One region of the Halalkalibacterium halodurans genome, then DNA from elsewhere that is predicted to be linked to it. Evidence: predicted binding sites of a transcription regulator. Region 1 holds the regulator's gene; the other holds the start of a gene.
The links. The regulator CtsR, encoded in region 1, represses protease genes until heat stress. The targets are predictions, from matches to a motif close to ATGGTCAATAAAGGTCAAACA.
Positions count from the first base shown of each region.

Region 1 (4,215 bases):
CGCTTGAGCTAATCCTTCGGCAATAGCGGTCTTCCCGACGCCAGGCTCCCCAATGAGAACTGGATTATTTTTTGTTCGGCGACTCAACACTTGGATTACGCGCTCGATTTCTTTCGAGCGGCCGATGACTGGATCAAGCCCTTCCTCCCGAGCAATGGCTGTCAAGTCTCTTGCTAAACTATCAAGTGTTGGCGTATTGGCGTTCGCTGCTCCGCCTCCTTGCTGAGAAGAGCTACTTGTTTCGTTGCTTCCGAGCAACTGTAATACTTGTTGACGCGCTTTGTTCAAGCTCACCCCTAAGTTGTTTAATACCCGGGCAGCAACACCTTCGCCTTCACGAATTAAACCAAGTAAAATATGTTCAGTTCCAACATAGGAATGACCGAGCTTTCTCGCTTCATCCATAGATAGTTCAATGACTTTCTTGGCACGTGGCGTATAATGAATGGTTTTCGCACCATCCTGGCCTTTCCCAATTAGCGTCTCTACTTCTTTTTGTATTTTTTCCGGTCCAAGCCCTAACGCTTGTAGAGCTTTGGCGGCAATTCCTTCGCCTTCACGAATTAATCCAAGCAAAATATGTTCTGTGCCAATGTTGTTATGGCCTAGCCGAATGGCTTCTTCTTGCGCGAGTGCTAACACCTTTTGCGCACGTTCTGTAAAACGACCAAACATCATATCTATCCACCTCCGAAGTTAATTGGATTCGTCTTCTAGTTTGAGTCTTGCCCGAATCAATGCGGCCCGCCTTTCATCACGTTGATCTGCCGTAAGCACAGTGCCCGCATATTGCTGCAAAAACCCTGGTTGAGTTAAAATCATAAGTTCATTCAGGATGTTGCCGGAAACCCCTTTAAGTAAACCTAAATCAATTCCTAACCGAACATCGGAAAGCTTTTGCGTAGCTTCCTTTGATTCAATGATCCGGCTATGAGCCAAGATCCCATAGGAACGGTAGACTCGGTCTTCAAGCTGCAGTCTTGAGCTTTCAAGTAGCCGCTTCCGTGCCGCCCGCTCTTGTTGGATCAGCTGCATAACGACCCCTCGTAAATCCTCAACGATGTCTTCTTCTGATTTTCCTAACGTCATTTGGTTTGAAATTTGAAATAGGTTACCTAATGCTTCGCTACCTTCCCCGTAAATTCCTCTAACAACCAATCCCAGTTGATTAATTGCAGGTAAAATCCGATTAATTTGCTGGGTCATGACAAGGGCCGGTAAGTGCATCATGACGGAAGCCCGAAGTCCAGTTCCAACATTTGTTGGGCAGCTTGTAAGATAACCACGTTTTTCATCAAAGGCATAATCCACTTTCCCTTCGATCCAATCATCAATACCGCTTGCCAACACGAGAGCTTCGCTTAATTGAAATCCGGGAAATAGACATTGGATGCGTAAATGATCCTCTTCATTTATCATAATGCTGATGGACTCGTCTTCACTTAGCATCACCGCACCGTGCTTTGACTCTTCTGCTAGGTGAGGGCTAATTAAATGTTTTTCAACGAGCACCCTTTTTACATTGGGCTTCATATCATCCATGCATAAAAGCTCAAATCGGTTCGTATGATAAGAGCTTTCAGCTAAATGGTTTTTAACATGCTCTACAAGCTGCTTGGACTCTTCGATTGTGGCTAAGAGCGGAAAGCGGAATGACTGGAGATTCCGAGCTAAACGAATTCGACTGCTTAACACAATATCGGAATCGGGGCCATCTTTTTTCATCCACGGGCTAATGGCCTCACTTATAAAACGCTGTAAAGACATAACTACCCTTCCCCCCCACTGACTTTTCGTTCAAGTGAACGGATTTGATCGCGCACAAGGGCAGCTTCTTCAAACTCTTCTCGTTCAATGTGCTGTTTCAATGTTTCTTTTAGTGCACGAATTTGTCGTCTAATCTCTATTCCTCCACCGATTCGCTTCGGTACTTTTCCTCTATGAGCTACATTCCCGCTATGCACCCGCTTAAACACAGGGTCAAGCTTAGGGCTAAAGGTTTGATAGCAGGAAGCACAACCAAAGCGTCCTACTCTTGCAAATTGCTCGTACGTCATCCCACACTTTTCGCATGTAAGAGAACGTTTAATTGTTTGTTGTGCTTGTGGATCTTGCGGTTTAGGTTGTTCAAAGTCGAGTAGTCCAGATAGAAGCTGATGAATGGAAAAGCTATTGGAGCCCGGGAAATGCTCGCCTTTTTCCTTAGCGCATTGCTCACAAATGTGAAACTCTGTCTTTTCACCATTAATGATTTTGGTAAAATGAAGTGTGGCCGGGCGCTGTTGACATTCTTGACATTTCAATCAAACCACCCCTCTCATGTTGGTTTTATCGCTCATCTTTATATTTCAATGTTTCGATCATCGCTTTCAACAGATTGGCCCGTATTTCATCACGATGATTCACCGTCGTATGATAATGAGCCCGATCCATGACACTTAGCATCAGCCGTGTCTCTCGTTTGGAGATTACCCCTTCTTCAAACAGTCGGGAGATGATACCTTCTGCCCCTTGTTGACTAATACCCTTCCCTATTAACTGGGCTAATTGATCAAAGAGCGACAAGTTTTCATGGGGTTTTACTTTCATGATTCGGATGTATCCCCCTCCACCTCTTTTGCTCTCAACAAGATATCCTTTTTCAATGGTAAATCGGGTGCTGATTACATAATTTATTTGTGAAGGGACACATTGAAACTGTTCAGCTAGTTCACTTCGCTTAATTTCGATTAGCTCTTTTTCACTTTGCAATATAATGTTTTTTAAGTACTGCTCAATGATATCTGAGATATTCCTCATCCATAAAAGCCCCCCTTCTCCCCTTTCTTATGTTACGTTTTTCCAAATAATTTGTTCAATTGGATTGACTTTGACTATCTTTGACCTAATTTTATTATAATCCATATTGTCTCAGTGTCAATGAATTCACATCAGCTAGTATTGCCCTTTTTTTCACCGCTTCATTCTCCTAATGCAGAACAATCGTCATCTATGATTCGACTCCATTCGCTTATATTACAAGATTCCCTGAGTTTGTAGCTTCCTTTCTATCTAATGTATTGTTAACACTTCATTTCATCCATTTAGCGTAGCATTAAAAGGTCCCCTGTTGACGTTTGGGGGACTTTGCTTCCATTGGAGTTCTTAGTTTTAGTATGGTTGTTCACATACTAAAAAAGCATAACCCGACTGGATTGTGCTTTCTGCTTGGCAGCGTCCTTGGGCTCCCCCTTTCTCTCCTACGGGGGTCTTCTACCACACCGTTTCGCTCTGTCGTTTCTCACGATGTTTACGAAGAGAATGGGGTCGTCTCGCAGGGGGGACATGACGCTTTTCTTTGTCGCCTTTTTCATGGTGTGACCATCGGCTTTCCTTCGATGACTCTGCTCCTTCGGACCAACGCTCTTCAGCGCCTTTTCTACTTCAGATGACCGGCGCGCTTTTTTGTCAGCTACGCTCGTTCCCTCCTGTCACGTATGTTGGTATACGCTCAGTCCGTCTCTCCCTTGCTTCCGCAAATCTCTTGGTCCTCCTTGTAGAAACAATTTTACTTTTTGGGTTCTTAGTCAAATGTTGGGGTGGCATAGGAGGGCGAGCCCCTCTTATCCTACCCCGAATGTCTGATGTTTGAATTGATGATGCAAGAGAATACGGTTTCGCAAGCGATCATAACGCCGAAAACCAAAGGCATTTCTCTTAATCACCTTCGTTTGATTATTCAGTCCTTCAATAAAACCATTGTTTAAGCCAAACGCGAGGCTATTCAAGATCTCGGTCTGCCAGTTCTTCAGCGTCTGAATGGCTCGGTGGAACTCCTTTAACGGGCTCGCCTCCACTCTTCGGTAAAAGGCGTAGAGCCCTTGTTTCACCTCGCTCATTCGTCCTTCCCTTCCTTGCATCTTCGCTTCTTGATACCACTGACGAAAATGTTCTTTTAGCTCATACGCTTCCCTTAAATCAGGGGATAGCTCTAAGTACCGCTCCACCTTCTTCTTTTGCTTATCATCCAGTCCTTCTCTCTCTTTCTGAAACAGATGTTTGATCCGTTTACATCGTTTTCGATGATACGGATGGAACGCTTTTTGCACTCGGCGGCGAACCCCTTCCAGAGCCCAGTAGATGTAACGACAGAAATGGAACGGATCCCCAATGATGAGCGGGTGGCCTAAGGCCTTTTGAACAGCCGACTTGAAGGTATAACTAAGATCCATCACG
Region 1 is NZ_CP040441.1:136,979-141,193, reverse strand. It holds gene clpC (ATP-dependent protease ATP-binding subunit ClpC) at 1-678, opposite strand, end outside; gene FED51_RS00680 (protein-arginine kinase McsB) at 697-1,767, opposite strand; gene FED51_RS00675 (protein-arginine kinase activator protein McsA) at 1,770-2,303, opposite strand; gene FED51_RS00670 (CtsR family transcriptional regulator) at 2,329-2,799, opposite strand; gene FED51_RS00665 (ISL3-like element IS651 family transposase) at 3,603-4,215, opposite strand, start outside.

Region 2 (4,215 bases), 750 kb from region 1:
CCGAACGTAGTTGTTTACGTTCCTCTACTTCTGCACTTTCTTTAATTTTTTTATCAAATTCCTCCACTTTCTCGTCAAGCTTTTGCACGACCTCGTGGAGTTCTTTAGGAGATAGTTCTTCCTGATCTTCCCGTTCTATTACCGGAATAATTTCCTTTTCCAGCAATTCATCATACATTTGATTGGATTTCTCCACCAAAGCTGCACTGTATTTTTCCGTCGCTTTGCGCCAAACAAACGTAAATTTATTGGCGTTCGCTTCGATCTTCGTCCCGTCAATAAAGATAGCTTCTTCCTCTATCAATTTTTCCTGCACAAGCTGGCAACGAAATTGGACGAAGCACTGACGTAGTAGTTCTTTTACGTCTTCGTGGACACGAAAGCGATTGATGGTACGGTAACTCGGTTCGTATCCTTGAGCCAGCCACATCATACGAATACTATCCTTGAGTAATGCTTCCATTTTTCTTCCGGAGAAAACAGATTGTGTGTAAGCACATAAAATCACTTTCATCATCATTCGTGGATGGTAAGCAGGGCTGCCCGTGTCACGCAAAAAACTGGCGAAGGCTTCATCAGGAATCTGTTCCACGAGGTCATTTACAGTGTAGGCAATATCCTTTTCCTGAAGCTTTACTTCTAAATCTAACGGCAAAATCACTTGATCCATGTTATAATATTTAAACATAAGGACACCCCCGGTAAGTTATTGTGTGGTTACTTTAATTTTACCAGAAGGTGTCCTTTAGGTTTCAACAAATTAGTTGATTGTAGCGAAAGGAGCGAGACGCCTTCGGGAAAAGCATTCGGCGAAGATCCCGCAGGGCGGTTTTCCCGAGGAAGCTGAGGCAATGCCCGAGGCAAGCGAGCATCCTGTAGCGAAAATCAACAACAAAGTTTAGCAGAGCATAAAAAGGAAAGAGAGACACCCACCCAAACTTATTGGGATGAGTGCCTCTCTATTTTTTATTTACCGGGTTTTGTCCCAGCCTCTTTTTATTTTGTTGTTTCAATCACTTTGTCGATGAGCCCATACTCGCGAGCTTTTTCGGCTGTCATGAAATTGTCGCGGTCAGTATCCTTCGCGATTTGCTCAAGCGGTTGGCCTGTGCGCTCTGCTAAAATGCGATTCAATGTTTCACGCATTTCAAGAATTCGGCGTGTATGGATTTCGATATCGGATGCTTGCCCACGTGTTCCGCCAAGCGGTTGATGAATCATCACTTCACTGTTAGGTAAAGCAAACCGTTTCCCTTTTGCACCAGCCGCAAGTAAGAAGGCTCCCATTGAAGCGGCCATCCCGATGCAAATGGTTGAGACGTTTGGTTTAATGTACTGCATCGTGTCGTAGATTGCCATTCCCGCAGTAATTGAGCCACCTGGGCTGTTAATATAAAGAGAGATATCTTTATCAGGGTCTTCCGCTTGTAAGAACAGCAATTGGGCGACAATGGAATTGGCTACATTGTCGTCAATCGCAGTACCGAGCATAATAATCCGGTCTTTCAGTAGTCGAGAATAAATGTCATACGCGCGTTCGCCGCGGTTTGTTTGTTCAATGACAGTAGGAATTAAATTCATAGATACTGCCTCCTTTATTTTTTTAACTCAGATGATGAAGCCTTACTCATCGCTTCTATGTACATATTACCTAAAAGGTCAAAGAAGGTCAAATGAAAAGTCTTAACCTGGATAAATTCATATTCACCTTCCTTCGGATAAATCCCTGCTTACCATCGTTACCTTTTTTGAAATGAATTAAACATTTATTCAGGACAAGTTGAAGGTAAGTAAAGTTTTTCTATTAGTGCATGATCTCGATCCTCATGTATAATATGTAGTAGAGTGTTAAAAGATCTGCCAAAATAAATTTTACCGTAAGCGCTTACAATCGTCAGCGGTTAGACGTTTATATGCTATGATGAAAACAAGTGAGGAGGATCGACATGGAATTTGGTCTTTTCCAACAGCAGACGACAAGTCTTGTCATGACAAATGAATTACGTCAGGCGATCTCCTTATTACAATATTCAACAGTAGACTTGGCAGCGTTTATTGAGGAACAAGCTCTTGAAAACCCGTTAATCGAGCTAAAAGATCGGTCAGATCGTGTCCTATCTGAACATATCAGAATGATGAGGGAAGAGCGCCCAGAAGGAGAAGGGACATTAGATTGGAGCCAATCATCTCCTTTTGACTATTTACATGTTGAACGACTGAATTTAAGTGACTATTTAATTCAACAAGCGAGAGATTTGCCTTTAAATAAAAATGAGTTTGAATGGCTTTGTTATTTTATTTATAGTTTGCGTGATGACGGCTATTTATCGAGAAGTCTTCATAGCCTTCAAGCGGATCTTGGTCTAACCGATCAAGAGGCGGAAAAAACACTGTATCATTTACAACATTTAGAGCCTGCTGGGATCGGAGCTAGGTCTCTTCAAGAATGCCTTCTGCTTCAACTTCAACGGAAAAAGCAGCGAGACCCATTGGCTGAGACGATCGTCGAACATTATATGGAACTATTAGCGGAGAAAAGGTGGAAGATGATTGCTGATGACTTACAAATTTCATTAGCAGATGTGCAGCGTGTGTATGATTGCATTCAGCAGCTTGACCCGAGACCGGGCAGTCAAATAGGGGGAGAGCCGACAAACTACCTTGTTCCAGATGTGACGATCGATTGGGTTGAAGGTGAGCTAACGATTTTATTGCAGGATGACTATTTACCGAAAATTACGCTGAACCGGCAATACCAGACGTTGTTAACGGATGGAGAAGGGGAAGCGGCGCAATATGCGAAGGAAAAGTATCATCAGATGCAATGGCTCGTGAAAAGCATTCAGCAGCGCCAGCAGACGCTTTTAAAGGTAACAGAAGCGATCTTGCGTAAGCAGCGAGCGTTCTTTGAAGAGAAAGAAGGTGCTCTTCAGCCGCTCACCTTGCGTGAGGTGGCAGAAGAAATTGGCGTCCATGAGTCTACGGTCAGCCGAGCAACGACCAATAAGTATGCGCAAACACCACGAGGGCTTCTGGAATTAAAAAGCTTTTTCGTCTCGTCGATTTCGAGTCGGTTTGGTGAAAAGGGGCCTTCTAGTGACTCAGTGAAGAAGCTTGTTCGAAAACTAGTTGAAGAGGAGAACAAAGCGAAGCCATTATCAGACCAAAAGATTGCCCATCTTTTAAAGGATCAATACAACGTTGAGGCTTCAAGACGAGTGATCGCAAAATACCGTGATGAGCTTGGGATCCCATCGTCCACAAAGCGAAAACGTTATGGATAGAGAGGATAGCGATAATGTTGAAGGTGACGTTCTATTCAAAGGAGCAGTGCCCTTTATGTGATAAAGGGCTAGCTAAAATGAAACGATTAAAAGACGAATTTTCGTTTGATCTAGAAGTTGTTGATATTTACGAAGATGATGAATTGCTTGAAAAATATCAGCTTATGATCCCTGTCGTGGCCATTAACGGTGAACAGGTTGATTACGGAATGATTGACGAACAAAAAGTGAAAACGTGGTTTCTTGAAAAAATAAACTAATATCGCTTGTGAAGTGACCGTATCCTTGATAGAATAAAAATGAAGATAAGGATATGGTCTTTATTTTTTGGCTTAATCGGGACGTAAAATGTCTATGAGGGTCAAAAAACGTCCCGGATAGGTTGGGTTTGCGTACAAAGGAGAGTTTGTTGTTATGGATCAACTAATTGACATCCAACGTAAGCTAGCGCCAGACGTTCTAGACATCATGATCAAGCGCTATCGAATCTTGCAATACATACGACTCATGCAACCGATTGGCCGGCGAAGCTTATCTTCAAGTTTAGCGATTTCTGAGCGAGTGTTACGCGGGGAAGTAACGTTTCTGAAGGATCAAGGGTTACTCATGTTTGCACCGACGGGCATGTATGTGACAGCGGAAGGCGAGAAGCTCTATGAACAGCTAGAAGGGGTGATGAAGGAGCTGCTCGGTTTACGCGATCTAGAAGCGAATTTAAGGTCACGTCTAGGTGTAAAAGAAGCGATTGTCGTTCCAGGAGATAGTGATGCCTTTACTTGGGTGAAGCGCGAGTTAGGACGAGCGTGTATCGCCCGTATGAAGGAAGCGGTCAAGCCTCATGATGTCATTGCTGTAATGGGGGGGACGACTCTGGCGGCGGTAGCGGAAATGATGACGCCCGATCCGAACATGGAAACGGTCACGTTTGTCC
Region 2 is NZ_CP040441.1:3,698,865-3,703,079, reverse strand. It holds gene FED51_RS18140 (IS1182 family transposase) at 1-688, opposite strand, end outside; gene clpP (ATP-dependent Clp endopeptidase proteolytic subunit ClpP) at 997-1,581, opposite strand; gene rpoN (RNA polymerase factor sigma-54) at 1,947-3,284, shown strand; gene FED51_RS18125 (glutaredoxin family protein) at 3,299-3,544, shown strand; gene FED51_RS18120 (sugar-binding domain-containing protein) at 3,699-4,215, shown strand, end outside.
Region 2: the regulator CtsR is predicted to act here: its motif matches at 1,656-1,676, upstream of clpP (ATP-dependent Clp endopeptidase proteolytic subunit ClpP).